One region of the Glutamicibacter sp. JL.03c genome, then DNA from elsewhere that is predicted to be linked to it. Evidence: riboswitches for the same ligand, from Rfam matches in the RefSeq annotation. Region 1 holds a riboswitch; each other region holds the start of a gene.
What was found. Region 1 has a riboswitch for S-adenosylmethionine ahead of OF385_RS13425 (OsmC family protein). Riboswitches for the same ligand answer to the same signal wherever they lie in the genome.

Region 2: linked by a shared signal. The riboswitch ahead of OF385_RS03395 (O-acetylhomoserine aminocarboxypropyltransferase/cysteine synthase family protein) and the one ahead of OF385_RS13425 (OsmC family protein) in region 1 are both predicted to bind S-adenosylmethionine.
Region 3: linked by a shared signal. The riboswitch ahead of OF385_RS15655 (acyl-CoA dehydrogenase family protein) and the one ahead of OF385_RS13425 (OsmC family protein) in region 1 are both predicted to bind S-adenosylmethionine.
Region 4: linked by a shared signal. The riboswitch ahead of OF385_RS01610 (acyl-CoA dehydrogenase family protein) and the one ahead of OF385_RS13425 (OsmC family protein) in region 1 are both predicted to bind S-adenosylmethionine.

What each region holds. Positions count from the first base shown of each region.
Region 1 is NZ_CP107575.1:2,895,310-2,900,989, forward strand. Features, by position in the region: gene OF385_RS13420 (DEAD/DEAH box helicase) at 1-1,389, opposite strand, end outside; SAM riboswitch class IV at 1,525-1,644, shown strand; gene OF385_RS13425 (OsmC family protein) at 1,675-2,226, shown strand; gene OF385_RS13430 (L-idonate 5-dehydrogenase) at 2,302-3,360, opposite strand; gene OF385_RS13435 (SDR family oxidoreductase) at 3,350-4,120, opposite strand; gene OF385_RS13440 (FadR/GntR family transcriptional regulator) at 4,287-5,000, opposite strand; gene OF385_RS13445 (L-lactate permease) at 5,027-5,680, opposite strand, start outside.
Region 2 is NZ_CP107575.1:731,745-737,424, reverse strand. Features, by position in the region: gene OF385_RS03405 (AraC family transcriptional regulator) at 1-611, opposite strand, end outside; gene OF385_RS03400 (cystathionine gamma-synthase) at 683-1,906, opposite strand; gene OF385_RS03395 (O-acetylhomoserine aminocarboxypropyltransferase/cysteine synthase family protein) at 1,908-3,209, opposite strand; SAM riboswitch class I at 3,296-3,386, opposite strand; gene OF385_RS03390 (LysR family transcriptional regulator) at 3,619-4,560, opposite strand; gene OF385_RS03385 (DUF1852 domain-containing protein) at 4,683-5,675, shown strand.
Region 3 is NZ_CP107575.1:3,376,287-3,381,966, reverse strand. Features, by position in the region: gene OF385_RS15665 (ABC transporter permease) at 1-725, shown strand, start outside; gene OF385_RS15660 (LLM class flavin-dependent oxidoreductase) at 722-2,158, shown strand; SAM riboswitch class I at 2,285-2,375, shown strand; gene OF385_RS15655 (acyl-CoA dehydrogenase family protein) at 2,427-3,653, shown strand; gene OF385_RS15650 (acyl-CoA dehydrogenase family protein) at 3,681-4,910, shown strand; gene OF385_RS15645 (YidH family protein) at 4,971-5,351, shown strand; gene OF385_RS15640 (DUF202 domain-containing protein) at 5,348-5,677, shown strand.
Region 4 is NZ_CP107575.1:340,370-346,049, forward strand. Features, by position in the region: gene acs (acetate--CoA ligase) at 1-327, opposite strand, end outside; gene OF385_RS01595 (ABC transporter permease) at 386-1,198, opposite strand; gene OF385_RS01600 (aliphatic sulfonate ABC transporter substrate-binding protein) at 1,205-2,227, opposite strand; gene OF385_RS01605 (ABC transporter ATP-binding protein) at 2,312-3,133, opposite strand; SAM riboswitch class I at 3,139-3,244, opposite strand; SAM riboswitch class I at 3,512-3,603, shown strand; gene OF385_RS01610 (acyl-CoA dehydrogenase family protein) at 3,620-4,960, shown strand; gene OF385_RS01615 (LLM class flavin-dependent oxidoreductase) at 5,012-5,680, shown strand, end outside.

The DNA of each region.
Region 1 (5,680 bases):
CATGTCTGGATGTTCTTCCAGCAATGGCAAGATGTAGAGCATGAAGTCGATGGACTCGTCGATAGTCAGCTCTCGGTCAGCGTAGGTGCCGCGTGCCTCCAGTTGGCCCAGAACAGTGGCGTCGCCCAATTTGTCGTTGATCGAGGCGATGATTTCTTTCTCGACGTTTCGCTGTCGTGGTGCCTTGGCGGAGTACATCCACGAAAAATGCAGGCCGACCCCATCGGTGGTGCTGGACATGCGCAGGCGCAGCACGGGACGAGGCGGCTCCGGAATTTCATAAGACACGTCAGCACTCTTCAAAGGCGCCAGCTGACGGATTCTGTCCAAATGCGTTTCTTCAAACCGGCCAACGTCCGAGGAAGGTATGAACTGGACTCCAGAAGCGATGAATGCGCCGAGCTCGGCGGAAACAGGGTCAGCGAATTCGGCCAAGCCCAAGTCTCTTGACCCGGCCAGCGGCTGGGAAGAATATGCTACAAGGGTCGGTGGATTTCCGATGGGCAACAGATGCGTGTGCTCCGGTTCGGGCCCGCGAAGCATCCCCTCGACTGTCAGGCCATGTTCACCCTGTCGTAAGTCCACGTGTGCGTGGGCTAGTTTGTCGCTGAAATTCACTGGTGGCTTGGACGCGACTCCCCCATTAATAATGGCAACGCCGGCCTCTTTGAGGTCCTTGAGCGCGGCCAAAAGGTCTTTTCCGGGCAGTTCCATCAGGGAAATCCAGTCGGTGGTTTCCCAAAAGTGGCCGTACTTCACCTTTTCGGCGTGCTCGCGCAATCGGTTCAGCTCGACAACGGCCCGGCGTTGAGCGCGAGGAAAGCGCTCATCGAAAGCGACCGTTTTCCAGCTCACACCAGTCTGCACCCAAGGGCTCTTGGATCCCTGCTTCGCTGGCCTCGCTTGAAGAGACAGCACGTCATCCCCGCCGTACCGGGGTTCACTGACAACTTTCAAAATCAACCCCAGCGGCTCCTCAACAATTTCTGGGTCTTCGTCGGCAACGGGCAACAGCCGGTTGAGGTTTCGTTCCCACTGCGGAACCACATTGCGTTGCCATCCATAAGGGTCAGCTACACGGTCAGAAACATGGAGCGGATCCTCTGAATCGCTGGCAATTTCCAAAAGCAATGCCGCGACTTCCGGGCAGGAATACTCTGAAGGATGCTCGGTGCAAAAACAATGGAACTCAACGCCATCGTTTCCAATGCGAAACCCCACCATGACTTGTTTGCCTCGAACTACCGCGGTAACTCTGGCGTTTCCGACTTCGACGTAGCGTTCAACATCTTGGACTTTGCCCGTCTCATAGAACAATTGCCCGATGCGAAATTCTTCCTCCGAGACGAGTGAGTCCAAGGAGGAAAGAGTCAGCTGGAATTCCATCATCGCCATCCAAAAGTAGTGCGTTAGAGCGGATTGCTACCCTCCATCCTATCGATGCTCCGGGACAGGACAGTCATGACGAAACATTAAGTGGATACTTTACCGAGCCCGTTGCCGGCAGATAAAAAGGAACTACTGAATCACGAGTTCCACTCCTCAAGGCCCTGGCTGAGTGGACGGCAACCCTCGAGCCATTGTGCGGGGTGCCCCAGGTGAAGATTCGACGCATCTTGAAATCCAAGATCGTAAACGATGGCGCCCCCTGCGCCAGAAAGGGGATGACTCCCCATGCCTCACGCAACAGCAAAACCCTCAGTGGCCGAAGACCGATCACAGCGGCTCCAAGAGGCAGGTGCTGGTTGGGGCGAACGGATCTCCGCCGCACCGCACAGCGCCGCGTTGACCTTTACCGTTCAGGGCGAAGGCTTTGATTCCGTTGCCAGCAATATCCGTGCCGGCAAGCATACCTTTACCGTGGATGAACCGGCAGCTCTCGGTGGCAATGATGTCGCCGCCAGTCCGGTTGAATACGCCTTGGCAGCACTGGTGTCCTGCCAGGTGGTGGTTTATCGACTTTACGCAGAGAACCTGGGCATCCAAGTTGATGACGTGCAAATCACGGCAGATGGGCAGCTCGACGTCCGCGGGCTCTTCGGCATTGATGCCTCCATCCGCCCCGGTTTCTCGTCGGTGGATCTGAAAGTGCAGATTGCCGGTCCCGAGTCCACCGAACGCTACGAGGAACTACGCCAGGCAGTGGATGCCCACTGCCCAGTCTTGGACCTCTTTGCCAACCCGGTGCCGGTGACCACTTCGGTGCAGGTTGTCCAAAGCAACTAGCCCGAGCCGAAGGCGCGATGAACTGTGGGGGCCACTGATTTCAGTGGCCCCCACAGTTCATCGTCCGGCTGAGGATTATTGCTGTTCCCTGAAGTTGAGCAGTACCTTGCCTGAAGTCGAGGAATCCTTGGCTGTTTCAAAGGCTACAAGGCCTTCGGCCACGGGGAACTCGTGGGTGACGGCCGCACCAATTTGCAAGGAGCCATCGGCCAGAGCTTCGAGCACCTGATCGATCTCGCCGTTGAATCGGAAGGAGCCGACGAGTTCCAGCTCACGGGTGATGGCCAGGGAAATCAACGCGGGCTGCTCGCCTGTGGGCAGCAGTCCAACCATGACGACTCGGCCGCCGCGCACCGCACCTCTGACCGCTGATGCCAAGCCGCGGTAGTTGCCACTGGCCTCGATCACCACATCCGCGTTGACCTCGGCGATGGCTTCCTGGTCATCGGCGCGCAAGGTGGAGGTGGCGCCCAGTTCCCGGGCGATAGCCAATGGCTTCTCATGCATATCCACCGCGATGATCTCGCTGGCACCGCCACGCTTGAGTACTGCCACGGCAAGCGCGCCGATCGGGCCAGCGCCGATCACCAGAGCCTTCTTGCCTGAGACATCGCCCGCGCGCGAGACCGCATGCCACGCCACCGCTGCGGGTTCGGCCAGCGCGGCATCGCGCAGCGAGAGCCCCTCGGGCAGTTCGCGCAGCATGCGCGTTGGCAGGTTCACTTCACGAGCGAAGGCGCCTTCGGTATGCGGGTAGCGGGCGGCTGAGCCAAGGTAGGTGCAACCGGGAGAAAGGTTCGGGCGATCGGCCGGATATGGTTCGCCGGTATCCCCGGGCGTTGCCGGGTGCACCGCGATCTTGGTTCCGGCTGCTGGTCCGCTGCCATCGACGGCGGCTTCGATGACGGTTCCCACGATCTCGTGTCCGAGAATCATCGGGGCTTTGAGGATGGATTCCCCGGCGGCGCCGTGGCTCCAGTAGTGCAGATCCGACCCGCAGATGCCGCCGTAGGCGATGGCGATGCGGGCCTGGTCGGGCTTCGGTGCTGGCAGCTCGATCTGTTCGATGCGCAGGTCGCCGGCGGCGTGCGCGACCACGGCCAGGGTCGTGGAAGAAAGGGTGCTAGACGACAACGCTCATGCCTCCGTCGATGAAAATGGTTTGCCCGTTGACGTAATTGGATCCATCCGAGGCCAGCCAGATCGCCGGGCCGGCCAGGTCCTCAACGGAACCCCAGCGGGCGGCCGGTGTGCGGCCCAGGATCCACGAGTTGAATTTCTCGTCGTCCACGAGGTTCTGGGTCATCTCGGTGTGGATGTAACCCGGTGCGATGCCGTTGATCTGCAGTCCTGCGCCAGCCCATTCTGCGGTCATGGCGCGGGTGAGGTTGCGCAGGCCGCCCTTGGCCGCGGTGTAGGCGGAGATGGTGGGGCGAGCCAAGTCGGTTTGCACCGAACAGATGTTGATAATCTTGCCTTCGCCGCGTTGCACCATGCCGCGGGCGACTTCGCGCCCTACCAGGAAGGCGCTGGTCAGGTTGGTTTCGATGACTCGCTGCCAGTCGGCGACGTCCAGTTCAAGCATGGGAACGCGGTGCTGGATGCCGGCGTTGTTCACCAGGATGCGGATCGCACCGATATTTTTTTCGATCGCCGCGATGTTCTCGCGTACGGAGGCGTCATCGGTGACGTCGAAGCAGACGCTGTGGATGCGATCTGCCCCGTAGCGGTTGGCGAAGTCCGCGGCGGTTTCGGCCAGGCGCTGCTCATCTCGCCCGTGCAGGATGATGGTGGCTCCGGCGTCAGCCAGGGCGCGGGCCAATTCGCGGCCGATGCCGCGGGAGGACCCGGTGACTAGGGCCAATCGCCCGGATAGGTCGAAGAGTTGACTCATGAATTCCCTCGCATGGAAGTGTCGATGGTTCATCGACGGGAACTCACCACCGGTAAAAACCAGTGGATGCATCCGAAAATCAGCCCCGTCGCTCTCCCAAAACATATCAGATATAAGGAAGCGATGGTGCTATAAAGTCCGACTTATTTAGTTGTTACGCTTTCAACTACATCGACCGGGTTTGAGTGTAGAACCAGTTGATGTGCTCTTCGAGCAGCTGGGCTGCGCGTTCGCGCTGCCCGGTGGCGAAGGCATGGTGGATGGCCTTGTGCTGGCGGCGCAGCACCTTGACCACCGGCTGCCAGGATTCGTCATCCGGAATCGATGCGGCAACGTAATCGCTGATGGAGTTGCGCAGGGATTCCATCATGGATTCGACCACAGAGTTGCCGGCCATGGACGCAAGCAGCACATGGAATTCGGCATCGATCCGGTGGAAGGCCTCGCGCGAAAGCTGCGCATCATCCATGCGCATGATCAGCACCGCGGTGCGGTCGATGACCTGCTGGGCGTGGATCGGGTCGCGGGGGTTCATCTGCGCGGCCCAGGTTTCCAGCAGGATGCGAGATTCGACAATCTCTCGGACATTGATGCCCTTGGCCGCCAGGTGCAGGCGCAAGGCCTGGGAGATCCCGGCCGATGGGTTGGAGATGATCACCGCCCCGGAATTGGGTCCGGAACCCGTGGAAGTCTTGATAATGCCCATCACGTCAAGGATGCGGATGGCATCGCGTACCGAGGCGCGGGAGATCCCATGCTGCTCCGCGAGCGCACGTTCACCGGGAAGCTGGTCCCCCACAGACAACTTCTCCATACGCAGATCTTGCTCAATGGCCTGAAGCACGATCTGGTACGCACGCGGAGCTGGGTTAATTGGCATCGGATTTATTTTAGCCGGTCAGAGCACTACGGAAGCATCCAGGACAGCACCGGAGTGGACTGCAGGTAGACCAGGCAGCACAGCACCAGCAGCATGCCGACCGACCATCCGGCGACCTTCTTCAGGATCACCGATTCCTGGCCTTCCATCTTCACGCTGGTCGCGGCGATGGCCAGGTTCTGCGGGGAAATCAGCTTGCCGACCACGCCACCGGAGGTATTGGCTGCCACCAGCAGGTGCGGGTCGATTCCGGCATTCACGCCGGCGGTCTGCTGCAGCTTGGCGAACAGCGCGTTGGCCGAGGTATCCGAACCGGTCACCGCGGTGCCGATCCAGCCCAGGATTGGCGAGAGGAAAGCGAAGAATCCGCCGGCGCCAGCCAGCCAGGTGCCCACGGTGATGGTCTGGCCGGACAGGTTCATCACATAGGCCAGTCCCAGGACCGAGAGGATGGTCAGGGCGGCGAAACGCATGTTGTAGATGGTCTTCCCGATCTCGCCCAGGCCCTCGCCGAAGGTCATGGCGTACTTGCCGCCGGAGGTGTTGCGCGAGTAGACGAAGGCGACGATCACGCCGGTGATCAGCAGCAGGGTGCCCGGCGAGGACAGCCAGGAGAAGGTGTACAGGGTCGAGGAGACGGCCTCGCCCTGGGCGTCGACGACCTTGCCGTGCAGGCCCGG
Region 2 (5,680 bases), 1.4 Mb from region 1:
ACCGCGTGCAGGTAGGTCAGCTCGCTGCCTTCGCGGTAGTCCGCATCGACCTGGTCGCTGACCTGCAGCAGCCCGGCCGGTTCGGCGGCCGACAGAGCCTTGAGCCGGGCATGTTCGGCCACCGGGATGGAGGCTATGTGGGCTTGGATGTGCGGGTTGGCCCCCTGATGAATCAGCGGGACGCGTGCGGCGTATCCGATGAGCTGGAAATTTTCTCGTTGCGTTATTCGTGCATCCATGGGGCGTTTCCCTTCGACGTTCAGGCTGAACCTGATGATTGGCTGGCTTCGAAGGGGGCCGCCATTCTCGCGGATTTCGGCCACGGACGCGCCATGGACCTGCCGGAACGCCCGGCCGAAGGCCTCGGCCGAACCGTACCCGTAGCGGACCGCAATGCTCAGCAGGTCCTCGCCTGTGAGCAGGTCCGCGGCGGCCTGGGTCATGCGGCGCCGGCGAATGTACTCGGAGACCGGCATGCCGGCCAGCGAGGAAAACATCCGTCGCACGTGGTATTCGGTGGTGCCTTCGGCGCGCACCAGCTCAGCGAGGTTGATCTGCTCGCGCAGATTCGCCTCGATTTGCTCGATGAGCCGATTGAGAATTCCGATCATGTACCCACCCTTCCCCAACTACTATCCTTTGGGGAAGGGGCACGCCGCCCGATAATCGCGGTTCGAAACGATCAGGCGTTTTCCAGGGCCTTTTCACGCACGGTAGAGGTGGCCGGTTGAACGGACGGTGCCGAAGCAGCACGCGCCGCGGCCAGCCCGCGCTGAAGATCGGCGATCAGATCTTCGACCTCTTCGATGCCCACCGAGAGGCGGACCAGATTGGCCGGGATTTCCAGCTCGGTGCCGATCAGCGAGGCGTGGGTCATTTCGCGCGGGTAGCAGACCAGGGATTCCACCCCGCCCAGTGAGACCGAGAGCTGGAAGTACTCCATGGATTGGGCGAAGGCGCGGGCGGCGGCCTCGTCTTCCAGGGCCAGCGAGACGATCCCGCCAAAACCGCGCTGCTGTCGGGCTGCCAGCTCGTGGCCCGGGTGGGATTCCAGGCCCGGGTAGTAGACCCGGGTGACCTCGGGCTGAGCGTCAAGCCAGCGGGCCAGTTTATCCGCGGAAGCACAGTGGCGTTCCATGCGCAGGCCCAGGGTCTTCAGCCCGCGGGCAGCCAGGTAGGAATCCTGCGGTCCGGCCACCGCTCCCCCGGCGAACTGCTGGTAGCCCACCGCTTCGGTCAGGGTTTGGCCGCGGAAGTGATGGTCGGCCACGATCACCGCGCCGCCGAGCACATCGGAGTGCCCGCCGATGTACTTGGTGGTGGAGTGGACCACCGCATGGGCGCCAAAATCCAGCGGGCGCTGCAGGTAAGGAGTGGCGAAGGTATTATCCACGACCAGCAGGGCGCCGTGTTCGCGGGCGATGGCAGCCCATCCGGCCAGATCTGCGATGCCCAGCAGCGGATTGGAGGGGGTCTCCACCCAGAGCAGCGCGGTGTTCGGGCGCACCGCGGCACGCACCGAATCCAGGCTGGTGATGTCCACCGCCGAGGAGGTGATGCCCCATTTGCTGTGCAGCTTGGAGATCAACCGGTTGGTGCCGCCGTAGCCGTCGGCCCCGAGGATGATGTGGTCGCCCGGTTCGAGCACCGCACGCAGCAGTGCGTCTTCGGCGGCGATGCCGGAGGCGAAGGCGAAGCCAGCTGCACCGTGTTCCAGCGCGGTGAGCTGGTCCTGGAACCCGTCGCGGGTGGGATTCGAGCCGCGGGAGTATTCATGCCCGGAGCGCAGCACGTTGATGCCGTCCTGGATGAAGGTGCTGGTCTGGTAGATTGGCGGGACCACGGCGCCGGTGTGCGGGTCCTTGTGCTGGCCGGCGTGCACGGCCTGGGTGTTGAAGCCAGTCATCTCATGCTCCTTGGGTTTGCGGGGCCAGGGCCTGGTCCAATGCCAGATCCAGGGCCTGGGTGAGATCTGCGAGCAGGTCGGCCGGGTCTTCCAGGCCAACCGAGAGGCGCAGGGTTGAAGTGTTCAGGCCGGCGTCGGCCAGCTGGGAAGCCGAGAGTCGGCAGTGCGTCATGGTCGCCGGGTGCGAAATCATGGTGCGGGTATCCCCCACATTGGCGGCCAGCGAGATCAGCTTGAGCCCATCGATCACCGGGGAAACCAACGTAGGGTGCGCCAGTTCGATGGCCACCACGCAGCCGGTGCCCTTGGGTGTGATCTTGGCGGCCAGCTCGTGGCTCGGGTGGGTGGGCAGCGACGGGTGGTGGATGGCCGCGATGCCCGGGTGAGCAGAGAGCTTCTCGATCAGGGTGGTGACGCTGCGCTGCACGTGGGCGGCGCGTACCGGCAGGGTTTCGATGCCGGCCAGGATGCCCTGGGCGCTGGCCGGGGCCAGGGTTGGACCCAGATCGTGCAGGAATTTGGAGCGGACCAGCATCGCGTAGGCAGCCGACCCGTGGCGTTCAAACAGCGAAGTATTGTTCAGTCGCACTCGTGGGGCTGCGATTTGCGGCCAGCGCGCGGTGTCGGAGAAGTCGAACTTCCCCGAATCCACAACGATCCCGCCCAAAACCGAGCCGTGTCCGGCCAGGCCCTTGGTGGCCGAGTGGACCACGATGTCGGCTCCGAAGTCCAGCGGGCGTACGTTCAGCGGGGTGGCCAGGGTGTTATCCACGACCACCGGGATGTTGTGTTCGTGGGCGATGGCCGAGATGGCGGGAAGATCGGCCACTGTGCACAGCGGGTTGGAGACCGATTCCAAGAAAAATGCGCGGGTGTCTTCCTCGATGGCCTGTGCCCAAGCCAAAGGATCGGCCTGATCCACAAAGCTGATGCGGATGCCAAAGTCGGCGAAGGTGTCGGTGAACAGATCCACGGTGCCGCCGTAGAGCGAGGAGGAAGCCACGATGTGCTTAGGTCCCTGGGTCAGCGCCAGCAAAGACAACGCAACCGCGGACTGGCCGGTGGCGGTGGCTACCGCGTGGGCTCCACCTTCCAGTGCTGCCACGCGCTGTTCGAGGATCGAGACGGTGGGGTTGCCGGTGCGTGAGTAGGTAAAGCCGGCCTGGCGCAGCGCGAACTTTTCGATCGCTTCGGCGTGCGACTGGAATTGGTAGGCTGCGGAATTGTGCAGTGGCGGCAGCATTGGGCGGAAGTCTCCGCTGGGGCGGTATCCTGCGTGGACCGCATCGGTTCCTTGGCTCATGGCTCCTCCTCGATTCTCTGCGAGGGAGTGCACCGATTGGCGTCGTGTGGCAACACGAAGCACAGCGCGAAAGCGCGTTCGGAACTGCTCCATCGTTCCTGGCATTAGCACCTTTCGGTTTCCCGATGGTTGCTGCGACGTCAACGAGCCAGATCTCTTAGTCGCTCTTGATGGTTTGTTGTTCTTCCATGGTTGGGCATGGCTCCCAAAGCGTGCAAGCGCTATCGGGCGGTTGGCTTCATACAAGGCCACCACGCTTCATATGTCGCCAAGTTGTCATGATGACGCGGTGGCTGGCGCCACTTTATGACGCGGTGAATTGAACAGGACCTGCGTGATTTCAAGGTTTTTGCCGAAGTTTATGACGATGGAGAGGTGCTCGATGACCGGGAGTTACGCCGTGGGCGGCTCAGCCGAGCACTTCCACCCCGAAGCTGGCCACCACGGCGCGGACTTCTTGCAGGTAGCGCTGGGCCTGGTCGGTGAGCGGGATCGCGGCGTGGTCGATCCAGCCGATCTCGATGCTCTCTTCGATCGCCAGCGGGATGGCAACGATGGAGGGATCAAGCTCGTCGCTGATGATGCCGGTGGAAATCGTGTACCCGCCCAGGCCGATCATGAGGTTGAAGATGGTGGCGCGGTCCGAAACCTGGATTTCGCGTTGGCTGGAGCGCGTGGAGAGCACTTCCTCGGCGAAGTAGAAGGAATTGTTCGCGCCCTGGTCGAAGGTCAGCCGCGGCAGGTCTTCGAGGTCTTCGAGTGTGACCTGGTCCCGGGTAGCCAGCGGGTTGCTGCGCGAGATGAAGATGTGCGGATCAGCCAGGAACAGCGGGTGGAAGACCAGCCGGGATTCGCGCAGCAGCTTGTCGATGACCTTCCGGTTGAAGTCGTTGCGGTACAGGATCCCGATGTCGCTGCGCAGGGTGCGCACGTCCTCGATGATTTCCTCGGTGCGCGTCTCGCGGAGCGAAAACTGGTACTCCTCGGCCCCGCTGGCCTGGACCATCCGGACAAAGGCATCCACGGAAAATGAGTAGTGCTGGGTGGAGACGCCCAGCAGCCGCCTGGCGGAGGGCCGGCCTAGGTAGCGGTGCTCCAGCAGCTCCACCTGCTCCAGGACCTGGCGGGCATAGCCAAGGAATTCTGCGCCTTCGGCGGTGAGCGTCACTCCCCTGGCCGAGCGCACCAGCAAGGTGCGCCCCACCCGTGATTCGAGCTCCTTCATCGCCGCCGACATGCTGGGTTGCGCGACGTAAATCAAGTCGGCGGCAGCCGAGATGGAGCCCTCGGAGGCTACCGCCACGAAATAGCGCAGCTGCTGCAGTGTCAAGCCATTTGTTCCCTGCACCATAGCCAGAGTCTATATGAATCCATAGTTATATCGAGTTACCTGATATCAAGAATCACCCTGCATGATTGACGCAACGACATCCCCTCGGCCTGCCCAGGCCTCCCAAATACAGATTGGCCATCATGGCAGACGCATTAAATTTCAGTATTAGCACCACAAGATTCGACGAGAATTACTCTCCTTCGGCGAATTCTCGCACCACGACAAACTTCGCCAATTTGGCACGCGGTGAGCGCCGCGAAGAGAACCTTCGCAATGCCCTGACGATGATCAACCGTCGTTTCAATTCCTTGGCTCACTGGGACAATCCTCAGGGCAACCGTTATGAGCTGGAATTGGAAATCATTTCAGCAAATGTGCATTTTTCCGCCGATAATACCGGTCAGCAATTTCCACTTTTAGAAGTGCTTGAAACCACGATCGTGGATAAACTCACCGGCACTCGCTCCCAAGGTATGGTCGGCAATAATTTCTCTTCTTATGTCCGCGATTACGACTTCAGCGTGGTGCTCCCAGCATCTTGTAATGACAGTGGAGCTCCGGTGCTCCCAGAAGATTTTGGCGATCTCCACGGACAGCTCTTCCAACATTTCTTGAACTCACAGGCATACCGTGAACGTTTTGCCCAGCTGCCGGTGGTCTGCATCAGCGTCTCGACTTCCAAGACCTATTTCCGCACCGGTAACAGCCATCCGGTGCTCGGTTTGGAATACCAGCAAGATGAAAATTCATTGACCGACGCGTACTTCGGAAAAATGGGCTTGAGCGTGCGCTACTTCATGCCGCCGGGCGCCGTTGCGCCATTGGCTTTCTACTTCCGCGGCGACCTGCTCAACGATTACACGAACCTTCAGCTGATCAGCCTTATCAGCACCATGGAGACATTCCAGAAGATCTACCGCCCGGAAATCTACAACGCCAATTCGGCGGCTCCCGCGGTGTACCACCCGAGCTTGGGTGCCAAGGACTTCTCCCCCACCCGCGTCTTCTATGACCGCGAAGAACGAACTCAGTTGGGCAAGATCCAAGGCAAGTTCACCGAAGAGCATTTCATCATCCCGAATCGCCAACTGCTCGATCAGTGGTCTTCTTCCTACCCGACTCCTGTCGCCTAAGAATC
Region 3 (5,680 bases), 480 kb from region 1:
TGAATGCGCTCTTGATCGTTCTCCTGCGGATCCCTGCCTTCCTGGCCACGCTGAGCGTCTGGTTTGTCGGCACCAGCGTGCAGCAGCTGCTCACCAGCGGAGGCGCGCCGATCTACCTCTCGGCGCCACTGGTGCCCGATGGTTTTGCCGTGATCGGGCGCGGCTACTTCCTGGACATCGATGCCGCCATCATCAACGCCGCATCCATCGCCGTGGTGGTGGCTTTGCTGCTGGGCATCACCCGTTATGGGCGCACGCTGACCATGGCCGGCGAGCAGCCCAGCGCCGCGAAGATCTCGGGGCTGCGGATCACTACGCTGATTGCCAGCGCGTACCTGCTGTGCGCGGTCATTGCCGGATTCGCCGGAGTGGTGCTGGCCGCACGCTCCAACGGCTACGTTCCGGGCAGCGGCCAGGCCTATCTGATGGATGCCATCGGAGCGGTCTTCATCGGGGCAACCATCAGCCGCTACGGACGGGTGTCCGTGGGCGGAACACTGATCGGCGTGGTGATCTTCGGCCTGCTGGATAACGGGCTGAACCTGATCGGCCTGTCCTTCTTCTGGCAGGACCTGGCCCGCGGGCTGGTGCTGCTGGCGATCCTGCTCGCCGCCGTGGTGCTCGGGCGGGCCAAGGGGCAGCCGGCAACCGGCATTTTCGCGCTCCTGCGCACAGCAAAGCGCCAAGCACCGACCACCACCGCAAAGGGAAGCAGCAACTCATGAGCCAGCGCATCCACCTGAACGCCTTTGACATGACCTGCGTCAGCCACCAAAGCCCGGGGCTGTGGCGGCATCCGCAGAATAGGGCCGATGAGTACAACACCCTTGACTACTGGGTTGATCTGGCCAAGACCCTGGAGCGCGGTGGATTCGACGCGTTGTTCCTGGCCGATGTGCTGGGCATCTATGACGTGTACCAGAACTCCAGCGGGCCTGCGCTGCTCGATGCCGACCAGGTGCCGCTGAACGATCCCTTTATGCAGGTTTCCGCCATGGCCGCGGCCACGAAAAACCTCGGCTTCGCGGTGACCAGCGCGCTGACCTACGAGCAGCCCTACGCCTTGGCCCGGAAGTTCTCCTCGCTGGATCACCTCACCCGCGGGCGCATCGGCTGGAATGTAGTGACCAGCTACCTGGAGTCGGCGGCCCGCAACCTGGGCATGACCCGGCAGCTGGATCACGATGCCCGCTACGACATCGCCGATGAATTCATGGACGTGGTCTACAAGCTCTGGGAAGGCTCCTGGGAGGAAGGCGCGGTGCTCAAGGACCGCGAACGCGGCGTCTACACCGATCCTTCCAAGGTGCATCCGATCAACCATCACGGCGAGTACTTCACCGTGCCCGGCATCCACCTCTCCGAGCCCTCCATCCAGCGCACCCCGGCGATCTTCCAAGCCGGCGCGTCTTCCCGCGGCCGGCGCTTCGGCGCCCAGCATGCCGAGGGCATCTTCCTGAACTCGATCAACACCGCGGTCACCCGTCGGCAGACCGACGCGATCCGCGACGAATTCGAACTGGTCGGCAGGCCCCGGGATGCGGCCAAGATCTACGCGCTGATGACCACCGTGGTGGCCGACTCGGATGCCCAAGCCGAGAAGCTCTACCGCGAATACCAGTCCTATGCCTCGCGCGAGGGCGCCATGGCCTTCTACGGCGGCTGGTCCGGGCTGGATCTGAGCCAGTACGCGCCGGATGAGGAGCTGCAGTACCTGGAAACCAATGCGGCCCGCTCGGCGGTGTCGATTTTCACTACCGCGAACCCCCAGCAGAAGTGGACCCCGAATGCCATTGCCGACTACCTCGGGGTGGGTGGCATCGGGCCGGTGCTGGTGGGCTCGGCTCAGACCGTGGCCGATGAAATCGAGCGCTGGGTGGATGAATCCGGGCTGGACGGGATCAACCTGGCCTACGCCATCACCCCCGGCTCCTTCGAGCAGTTCACCGATCTGGTGGTCCCGGAGCTGCGCAAGCGCGGGCGGACCTGGGCAGGATACGAAGGCAATACCCTGCGCGAGTACCTGACCGAGCCTGGCACCACGCGGGTGGCTGGGCACCACCCGGCAGCGGCCTACCGCGGAGCCTATGCGGGCAAGGCCTCGGCGGCCGATGCGAAGGCCAGCCAAACCCCTGAAGCGGTATTGGGCGCACCGTGACATATGAGGAAATATGACGGATTCTTTCGCGGCTTCAGGGCCGCGAAAATGTCGATACATGACGATGTTCCGCCCTGTGACGCCGTCACTGCCAACGGGCAGGCCCCGATGCTTCACTGGTAGGGCAAACCATCCAGAGCGGCTGAGAGACCTGGCTCCGCGACGCCGCAGCAAGCCTGCCTTCCGCAGTAAGTGCTAACGCCAGGTTCGATGGATTCGCAGAATCTTTCTGCATCCTTCGGAATCCATGAAGATGAGGAGAACGAAGATGACCGTACTGAGCACCCAGCTGCCGCGTGTGCCATACACCGGCACCGCCGATGAAGCAGAACTCGCGCAGTGGCGCGCAGCAGCCCGGAAAGTTGCCGACCAGCTGGCCGCCGATGCCCTGGAGCGCGACCGCAAGAACGCCCAGCCTTTTGCCGAAGTGCAGCTGCTGCGCGACGCTGGCCTGCTGAACCTGTTGGTTCCAGCGCAGTTCGGGGGAGCGGGAGCTCACTGGGAAACTGCTTTTGAGGTGGTTCGTATTCTTGCTGCCGCCGATGGCTCTATTTCCCAGCTGCTGGCCTACCACTACGTGAACCAGTCGGGCATCGCTTTCTACGGGGCACCGGAAACCCAAGCCGAATGGTGGACCCGCACCGTGGAAGGCGGTTGGCTGTGGGGCGACTCGGTCAACCCTGTCGACCCGACACTGACCCTGATTCCGGAAGGCGATGGATTCCGGCTCAATGGCTCCAAGCGTTTCTCCACGGGCTCCGGGGTCGGCGAGGTCATCGTCATCAATGCCGAGGTCACTGAAGGTGAACGCAAGGGTCAGGTTCTGGCCTTCATCATTGATAGGAACCGTGAGGGCCTGGAAATTGTCGATGACTGGGACTACCTGGGTCAGCGCCTGAGCGCTTCGAACTCGCTGAAGTATCACAACGTGCGTATTGAGCCGACGGATCTGCTCGGCGAGGTGACCGAGGAACCAGTCTCGACACTACTCACCCCTGGCATCCAACTGGCGTTTGCCAACTTCTATCTGGGCATTGCAGAGGGCGCGCTGGCGCGTGGCAAGCAGATTCTGCTTGGTCGCAAGAACGCGTGGCTGTTCTCGCAGGCCGAGACCTACTCGCAGGATCCGATCTTCCAACGCACCGTGGGCGAGCTGAAGGCGCGCACCGCAGCGGTAGCGGCGCTCACCGAAAAGCTGGGACGCAAATTCGATGCGCTACTTGCCAAGGGCGGGGACGTCACCCAGCCCGAGCGCGCGGCGCTGGCCGTGGACATTGCCGAAGCCAAGGTGGTCTCCACCGAGGTCGGTGTCGAGGTGGCCAACCGCATTTTCGAAGTCACCGGTTCGTCCTCCACCGCCAACTCGGTGGGCCTGGACCTGTTCTGGCGCAATGTGCGCACCCACTCCCTGCATGACCCGGTGGACTACAAGAAGATCGAAGTCGGCGCCTACTTCCTGCGCGGGGAGTCCCAGCCGCTCTCGCTGTACACCTAAGAACTTTTCTACGGACAGGATCCTGTGATGACTTTATTGACTACCGATAATCGACTGAATCAACTCAAGGCCCGCTTCGCGCCACTCTTTGAACAGATTGCCGAGGGCGCTGCCGAACGCGACCGCAGTGGCGAGTTGCCCTACCAGCAGATTGCCGACCTGGCTGCCGCCGGTTTCGGGGCGGTGCGCGTGCCGGTGTCCCATGGCGGCGCGGGCGCCACCCTGCCGGAGCTCTTTGAGCTCTTTGTTGATTTGGCGGCCGCTGACTCAAATATCGCCCAGGCGTTGCGCGCCCACTTCGCCTTCGTGGAAGATCGGCTGATCGCTGCCCCCGGGGCGGGCCGGGATAAGTGGCTGGCACGCTTCGTGGCCGGCGAGCTGGTCGGCAACTCCTGGACCGAGGTAGGTACGGTGAAGGTCGGGGACGTGATCACCAAGGTCACCCCGAATGGGGAAGGTGGGTTCCGGATCAACGGCACCAAGTACTATTCCACCGGTTCCATCTTTGCCGACTGGCTGGATACCTACGCGGAGCGCACCGATACCGGCAAGCGCGTGATCGCCGCGGTCAACCGCCACCAGCCTGGCGTGGAATTGGCCGATGACTGGGACGGTTTTGGCCAGCGCACCACCGGCACCGGGACCTCGACCTTCACCGATGCGATTGTGGCCGAAGAGGATCTGATCGACTTCGATACCCGCTTCAAGTACCAGACCGCTTTCTATCAGCAAGTACTGTTAGCGGTGCTCGCCGGGTCAGCTAAAGCTGCCGAACGCGACTTCGCTGCAGAGCTGAAGGCTCGCAGGCGCACCTTCAGCCACGCGGCGGCCAATGTCGCTGCCGAAGATCCGCAGCTGTTGCAGGTGATTGGTGAGGTTTCGGCGGCTGCCTTTGCTGCGGCGGGAACCGTGGAGCGCGTGTCCCAGTCACTCCAAGGAGCTTACGAGACGGCGCTGGCCCTGCAGGCGGGCGAGATTTCCGTGGACGAGGACGAGGCGGCCAATGACGCCGCCGAGCTGGCCAGCGCGCAGGCCCAAGTGGTGCTCACCCCGCTGGTGCTCAACTCCATCACCCATGCCTTTGATGCGCTGGCCGCCTCGGCCACGAGCGTGTCGAAGAACCTGGACCGGCATTGGCGCAATGCGCGCACCGCGGGCAACCACAATCCGTGGGTGTTCAAGGCGCGGCTGATCGGCGATGTGGCGGTCAACGGGGCCGAGCTGCCGCGGATCTGGGCCATCGGCGCCTCGAAGTAGCCACCGGCCAGCGGTGATTGTGTAGGCTGATCCCAAAAGGCAGGGTCCGAGGGGAGAAGCATGGCCGATGAGAAGCGCAGCGCCCTAGCACGGTGGCTCTTGCCCGGGGGGACCGATCCCGATCCCCGGTTCACGCTGGCCAATGAGCGGACGTTTCTGGCCTGGATCCGCACCTCGCTGGCCTTTGTCGCCGGGGGCACGGCCTTGGAAGGATTCACCGCGGAGGTCTTCGCCGCCCCCTTGCGCACCATCGTCGCGGCACTGGTCATCGGCATCGGCATCCTGATCGGCACCGGCGCGGCCATCCACTGGCTGCGGGTTGAGCGCAGGCTGCGGCACGGCCGCTCGCTGCCGGTGCCGGCGATTGTCCCGCTGCTTTCGGCCGGTGCGGTCCTGGCGTCCGTGGCGGCCCTGGCCATGGTCCTGGGTGCCACCCGATGAGCGACGGATTCCCCGCGCCGCGCGATCCCGGGTTGCAGCCCGAACGCACCGTGATGGCATGGAGCCGGACGATGTACTCGTTCTTCATCACGGGCGCCATCTTCCTGCATTGGCTGCCTGCCATCGGTGCCTCGGCGATCTGGCTGTGCGCGCTGTCCGTGCTGGCAGGACTGGGAATTCTCGGCTCCCAGCGGACGCGCTACCGGCGCATGGACCAGCAGCTGCGCAGGCAGCGGATGCAGGCCGATGCAACCGCCGTCCTGGCCACCACGGCGCTGCTGGTCATCGTGGCCGCCGGCGCCCTGGCCCTGGTGCTGCTCGGCTAGGCC
Region 4 (5,680 bases), 1.0 Mb from region 1:
CGCGTTAGCCGCTTGGCTGACGCGTTCTTGGAGGTTCTTGTAGGTGACAGCTAACCGGTCGCCGGGCTCGCCCTCGAAGTACAGTGCCACTTTCTCGCCGCGCCCGGCAGCTACGTGTCGGTCGGCGCAGTTCACTGCGGCGTTGAGCTTGCCGCCCAGGTACCAGGAGATTTGCGGGCCGCGCTTGGCAGCTGGATCAGCTGGGAGGATCTGGCTGGTGGTGTGCCAGTAGGTGTCCCAATCGAGGAGGCGTGCCGCTTCATCCCAGAATGCTTGGCGTGCTTCCTCCGAGGCAAGAGTTGATGCGGATGCCGAGTCGATGGTCATGACAGAAAATTCCTTGAAGAGTATTGATGAAATTGATGGTTCTAGCGAGGCGCCGGATCTAGGTCCAGCGCTTGATGGCCCAGCGTTCGGCGATGGAGAGCAGCGCGTCGGTGATTTTTCCGAAGATGGCCAGCAAGATGATGGTCATGATCAGCCGGTCAAGCCTGCCGTTGTTCTGCGAATCGGTGAGCAAGAAGCCCAGGCCCATGGAAGCCCCGAGCAATTCTGCTGCGACCAGGAAGAGCCACGACTGGGCCAGCGCCAGGCGCAGGCCGGAGAAAATCGAGGGAACCACTGCGGGCAGCTGGACCGTGCGCAATAGCTTGACGCCGTTGAGCCCGAAAGAACGTGCGGCTTCAACCAGATGGGCATCCACGTGGCGCAACGCCAAGGCCACGGTGGTGAAGACCGGGAAGAAAGCGCCGATGATGACCAGCGTGACCTTGGAATCCTCGCCAATCTTCATCCACAGGACCAGCAGGGGAACCCATGCCAGTGACGGTACCGCGCGCAGCGCGCTGATGCTCAGCCCCAAGAGCGCATCGGCCAGCTTGGAGAGGCCCACCAGTGCACCGAGCAGCAAGCCCAAGAGAGAACCGAAGAAGAAGCCGAGCAGTACTCGCTGGGTGGAGATGCCAATATGCTTGCCGAGATCTCCGTCGCCGAGCAACTCAACGGCGGCCGAAACCACGGAACCTGGCGTAGGCAAGGTCCAAGGCGCTACCACTCCGGTGACTGTCACGACCTGCCAGGCGATCAAGGCTACGACCGGCAGGAACAGAGACAGCAGCCAGCGGGGAACGCGCAGAATGGTGTCGGCAATTCCGGGCTTGATCTTCTTCTTTGCTTCGGTGACGGTGGGGGAACTCATGGCTGGTTATTCTCCGGAAATCTTTGACGCGTCGGCCTTGGAAGCAAACTGGTCGTCAACGATCGTGGCTAGGGCATTGTCGACCGATTCCTGCTTGGACACATCGCCGCTGGCCACCAGGGTCGGAGCGATGGCGCCCAGGACCTTGGTGTAGTCGGCCCCTGGGGTTGCTGGAACATCCAGATTGGAGCGTTCCTCGATCACGGTGGATGCCACCTTCGGTTCCAGGCCGGCGACGTCAGCGAGGATCTCGGCGGTTTCCTCCGGGTGATCGACAGCCCATTCGCGGGCTTTTTCGTAGGAATCCACTACTAGCTGCGCCAGTTCAGGGCTCTGCTCGATGAAGTCCTCACGAGCGTTCAATGCACCGTAGGTGTTGAAGTCCAGGTTGCGGTACAACAGCTTGGCACCATCTTGTTCGGCGGCGGCCATGATCGGGTCCAGCCCGCTCCATGCATCGACCGAGTCATTGGCCAGAGCGGTTCGTCCGTCGGCGTGCTGCAGGTTCTGCAAGGTGATGTCTTCCTCGCTCAATCCTGCTTCCTCCAGTGCCTGGAGCAGGAAGAAGTACGGGTCGGTGCCCTTGGTCGCAGCGACCGTCTTGCCCTTCAGGTCCTTTACGGAGCTGATCTTCGAATCCTTGCCGACGACTAGTGCCGACCACTCGGGCTGAGAATACAGGTCGATGGTCTTTATTGGCGAGCCATTGGAGCGTGCCAGCAGCGCGGCGGAACCTGCCGTGGATCCGACGTCAACGGCGTCGGCGCGCAATGCTTCGTTGGCCTTGTTCGAGCCAGCGGACTGGATCCATTCCACGCTGACGCCCTGCTCCTTGGCCGCCTCGTCCAGCCATCCTTTTTCCTTGATGACCAGACTCAGCGGGTTGTAGGTGGCGTAGTCAATGGACAATGTCTTATCTGACCCGGAAGCGGCAGCGTTCTCGCCGGCGCAACCGGTCAGGGCCGCTGTGCCGAGCATCAGCGCTGCGGCAGAGAGTGCGGTGCGACGAGTGAAACGGTGTGAAAGCATGGGAATCCTCTAATCGGTGCGTGCGGGGGTGCGGCAGTACTGCCGTCGATGTGGTGGTTCTTGACACGCTAGGCGCGTTGGAAGTCAGTGATTGGTCGGGTCCACGCCGAGCAGGCGCAGCAGCCCTGCGCGGTGGGCAATGAATTGTTCATCGTTATGTTGGCGTGGGTGGGTAGCGCCAATTGCCAGGTCTTCGATGATGGTGGCCGCGGTGTCTGCTCCGTTGCGGCCCAGGACGATGACCCGGTCAGCCAAGGTCAATGCTTCGTCCACGTCGTGGGTCACCATGAGCACTGTGGTGGGCAAGGAAGCATGGATGGAGAGCAGCAGGTCCTGCATTTTCAGACGGGTGAGCGCGTCCAAAGCGCCGAATGGTTCATCCAAAAGCAGGACGCCCGGGCGACGGGCCAGCGCGCGAGCCAGCGAAACCCGCTGGGCCATGCCGCCGGAAATCTCGCGCGGCCGCAAATCGGCTGCATGGCTCAGGCCGGTAAGTTCGATGAGTTCGTCAATGAGTTGTTCGCCGTCGGCTTTGCCAGTGCCGGGCGCGAGTCCGAGCGCAATGTTTTCGCGTACCGAACGCCACGGCAGGAGCCGGGGTTCCTGGAAGGCCACCGCGCACAGTTCGTTGATTCCGAGCACTTCGTGATCGCCGGTGTGGATGCTTCCGGTGGTCGGGGTGTCCAGGCCAGAGACTGCACGCAGCAATGTCGACTTGCCGCAGCCGCTGGCACCAAGGATCGCGACCACCTGCCCTGCAGGGATCTGCAGGTTGATTCCGGATAGTACGGTTCGGTTTTCCTTCTTGCTGCTGAAGGTGCGCGATACCTCGCTGAAGTCGACACCGAGTGCCGTCGAGGTGCGGGCCGGGCCGTGTGCCCGGGGCTGTGCAAAGCTCAGTGCCATATTCATCTCCATCGGTCCTGGCGGTAGCACCGGCCTATGGAATGGTTGGTCATCCATAGGTGGTTGCTGCGGCGTCATTGAGCCAGATCTCTCGGCCGCTCGGGATGGTTACACGTCCATTACAGGGTTTCGAAGGATTTGAATGCAAATCTTGCGTAACATGAAAAATGTTCGATAACTGCGTCACATGCACGGGATATTTCGTTATTTATTTTATTGAATGCCTGTTTGATCGATGATGGGCGTTGATGATCAAGTCATCTTCGGCATGAACGGCCATTGGCCGTGCGACCTGCCTGTCAATCTGGTGCGTCACGGCGACGAAATGTGACTTCGCGGCTTGGAAGCACCGGTTTGTTACGGCTACAAATGAATGAAAACCCATCCAGAGCGGCTAAGAGATCTGGCTCGACGACGCCGCAGCAACCACCCGGATCGCGGGACGGTGCTACCGCCAGGACCGATGGAAAGAATTGAGGACTTCTGATGTCATTTGGCGAGTCGCCAAACACCTCCGGCGTGGACTTCAACCAGCTCAGCGACCCTTCGCAGGCCAGCGCCCTGGAGCTCGACGAGTTTCAAGAGCAGCTGCCCACCCGGCAGCTGCTGAAAGTCACCCCCGGTCCCAGCGCGGATGAGCAATACGACCGCCTGGCCGAAGTCTTCCGCCCGGTTTTCGCCCAGATCGCAGCCACCGCAAAGGACCGCGACCGCAATCGGGTCTTGCCTTTCGAGCAGGTGGGACTGCTGAACCGCGAGCGTTTCGGCGCGTTGCGCATCCCGGTGGCGGATGGCGGTTACGGTGCCCGTCTGGTCGACGTGTTCCGTCTGCTCATCGAACTCTCGGAAGCCGATTCCCATGTGGGCCAGTTGTGGCGTGCGCATATCGCCTTCGTTGAAAACGTCCTGGTCCTTGATGACCAAGAACTGCGCAGCAAGTGGATTGCCCGTATCGCCGCAGGGCAGATTGTCGGCAACGCTTACACCGAACGCGGCGGCAATGCCCTGGGCACCCTGAACACCAAGGTGAGCCCCGCGGACGACCGCTGGCTGGTCAACGGCGAAAAATACTACTGCACCGGCACCATTTTCGCGGATTGGACCACGGTAGCCGTAGCCCATCCGGACTTGCCCGGACGCCAGATCGCCGTGGTTTCCACCCAGCACAGCGGCGTGAAGATCCTTGATGACTGGGACGGGTTTGGCCAAGGTCTGACTGGAACTGGCACCACCGAATTCCATCAAGTCCCGGTGGACTCGTTCATTCCACAGCAATCCAACGATTCCGAGGCTGCGATCTTCCAGCTGGTGCTCATGGCCGTCCAGGCAGGTATTGCCCGGGCAGCCCTGAACGACCTGCGCATCTCGGTGCAGAACCGGACCCGAATCTTCACCACTGGAACCGGCGTGCCGGTGCACCGCGAACCGCAGGTGCTCCAACTGGTCGGCGAGGTCTCCGCGGAATCCTTTGCCGCCGATTCGGTGGTGATTGGAGCGGTCCTTGAAGTCGAAGCGGCGCTGGTGGATCCGGGGCTGAACGACGAGGAACGCTATGCGGTATGCGAACTCGCCGCGAACCGGGCGCAAACCATCGTCCAGCCACTGGTGATCGGCGCGACGAGCAAGCTCTTCGATGGACTTGGGGCATCAGCCACCAGCGTCGTCTGCAACTTGGACCGGCACTGGCGCAACGCCCGCACCATCGCCACCCATAACCCGGCCATCTACAAGGCCCGCATCGTAGGTGACTACGAAATCAATGCTGTCCAGCCGCAACGGCTTTCGGTCACCGGCGAAGACAGCAACCACCGGGGCTACGGCGCCTGAACGCCGCCCAACAGACTTCACTATTACCCAACCATGGCAAGGGGAACAAGAATGAGCCAGCAGCGCGAGATTCTCTTCAACGCATTCGATATGAATTGCGTGGTGCACCAGTCGCCGGGCCTCTGGCGCCACCCGGAGGACAAGGCTTCGACCTACAACACCATCGGCTACTGGACCCACCTGGCAAAGGTGCTGGAAAAGGGCAAATTCGACGGGCTATTCATTGCCGACGTGCTGGGCACCTACGATGTCTTCAACGGCACCAACGAATCCCCGTTGCGTTCCGGCGCCCAGGCCCCGGTCAACGACCCGATGATGCTGGTCTCCGCCATGGCCGCCGTGACCGAAAATCTCGGCTTCGGCGTTACCGCGGGCACCGCCTACGAGCATCCTTACGCTTTCGCCCGCCGCCTGGCCACCCTGGATCACCTGACCAACGGCCGTGTGGGCTGGAACGTGGTGACCGGTTACCTGCCATCGGCCGCCCGCAATATGGGCCAGGAAGACCAGATGGAGCACGACGAGCGCTACAACCACGCGGATGAGTATCTCGAAGTGGTCTACAAGCTGCTTGAAGGCTCGTGGGAAGACGACGCGGTGCAAAACAACAAGGGAACCGGGATCTATACCGACCCGGCCAAGGTGCACGACATCGAGCACGAAGGCAAGTACTTCAAGGTGCCGGGCATCGCCATCACCGAGCCTTCCACCCAGCGCACC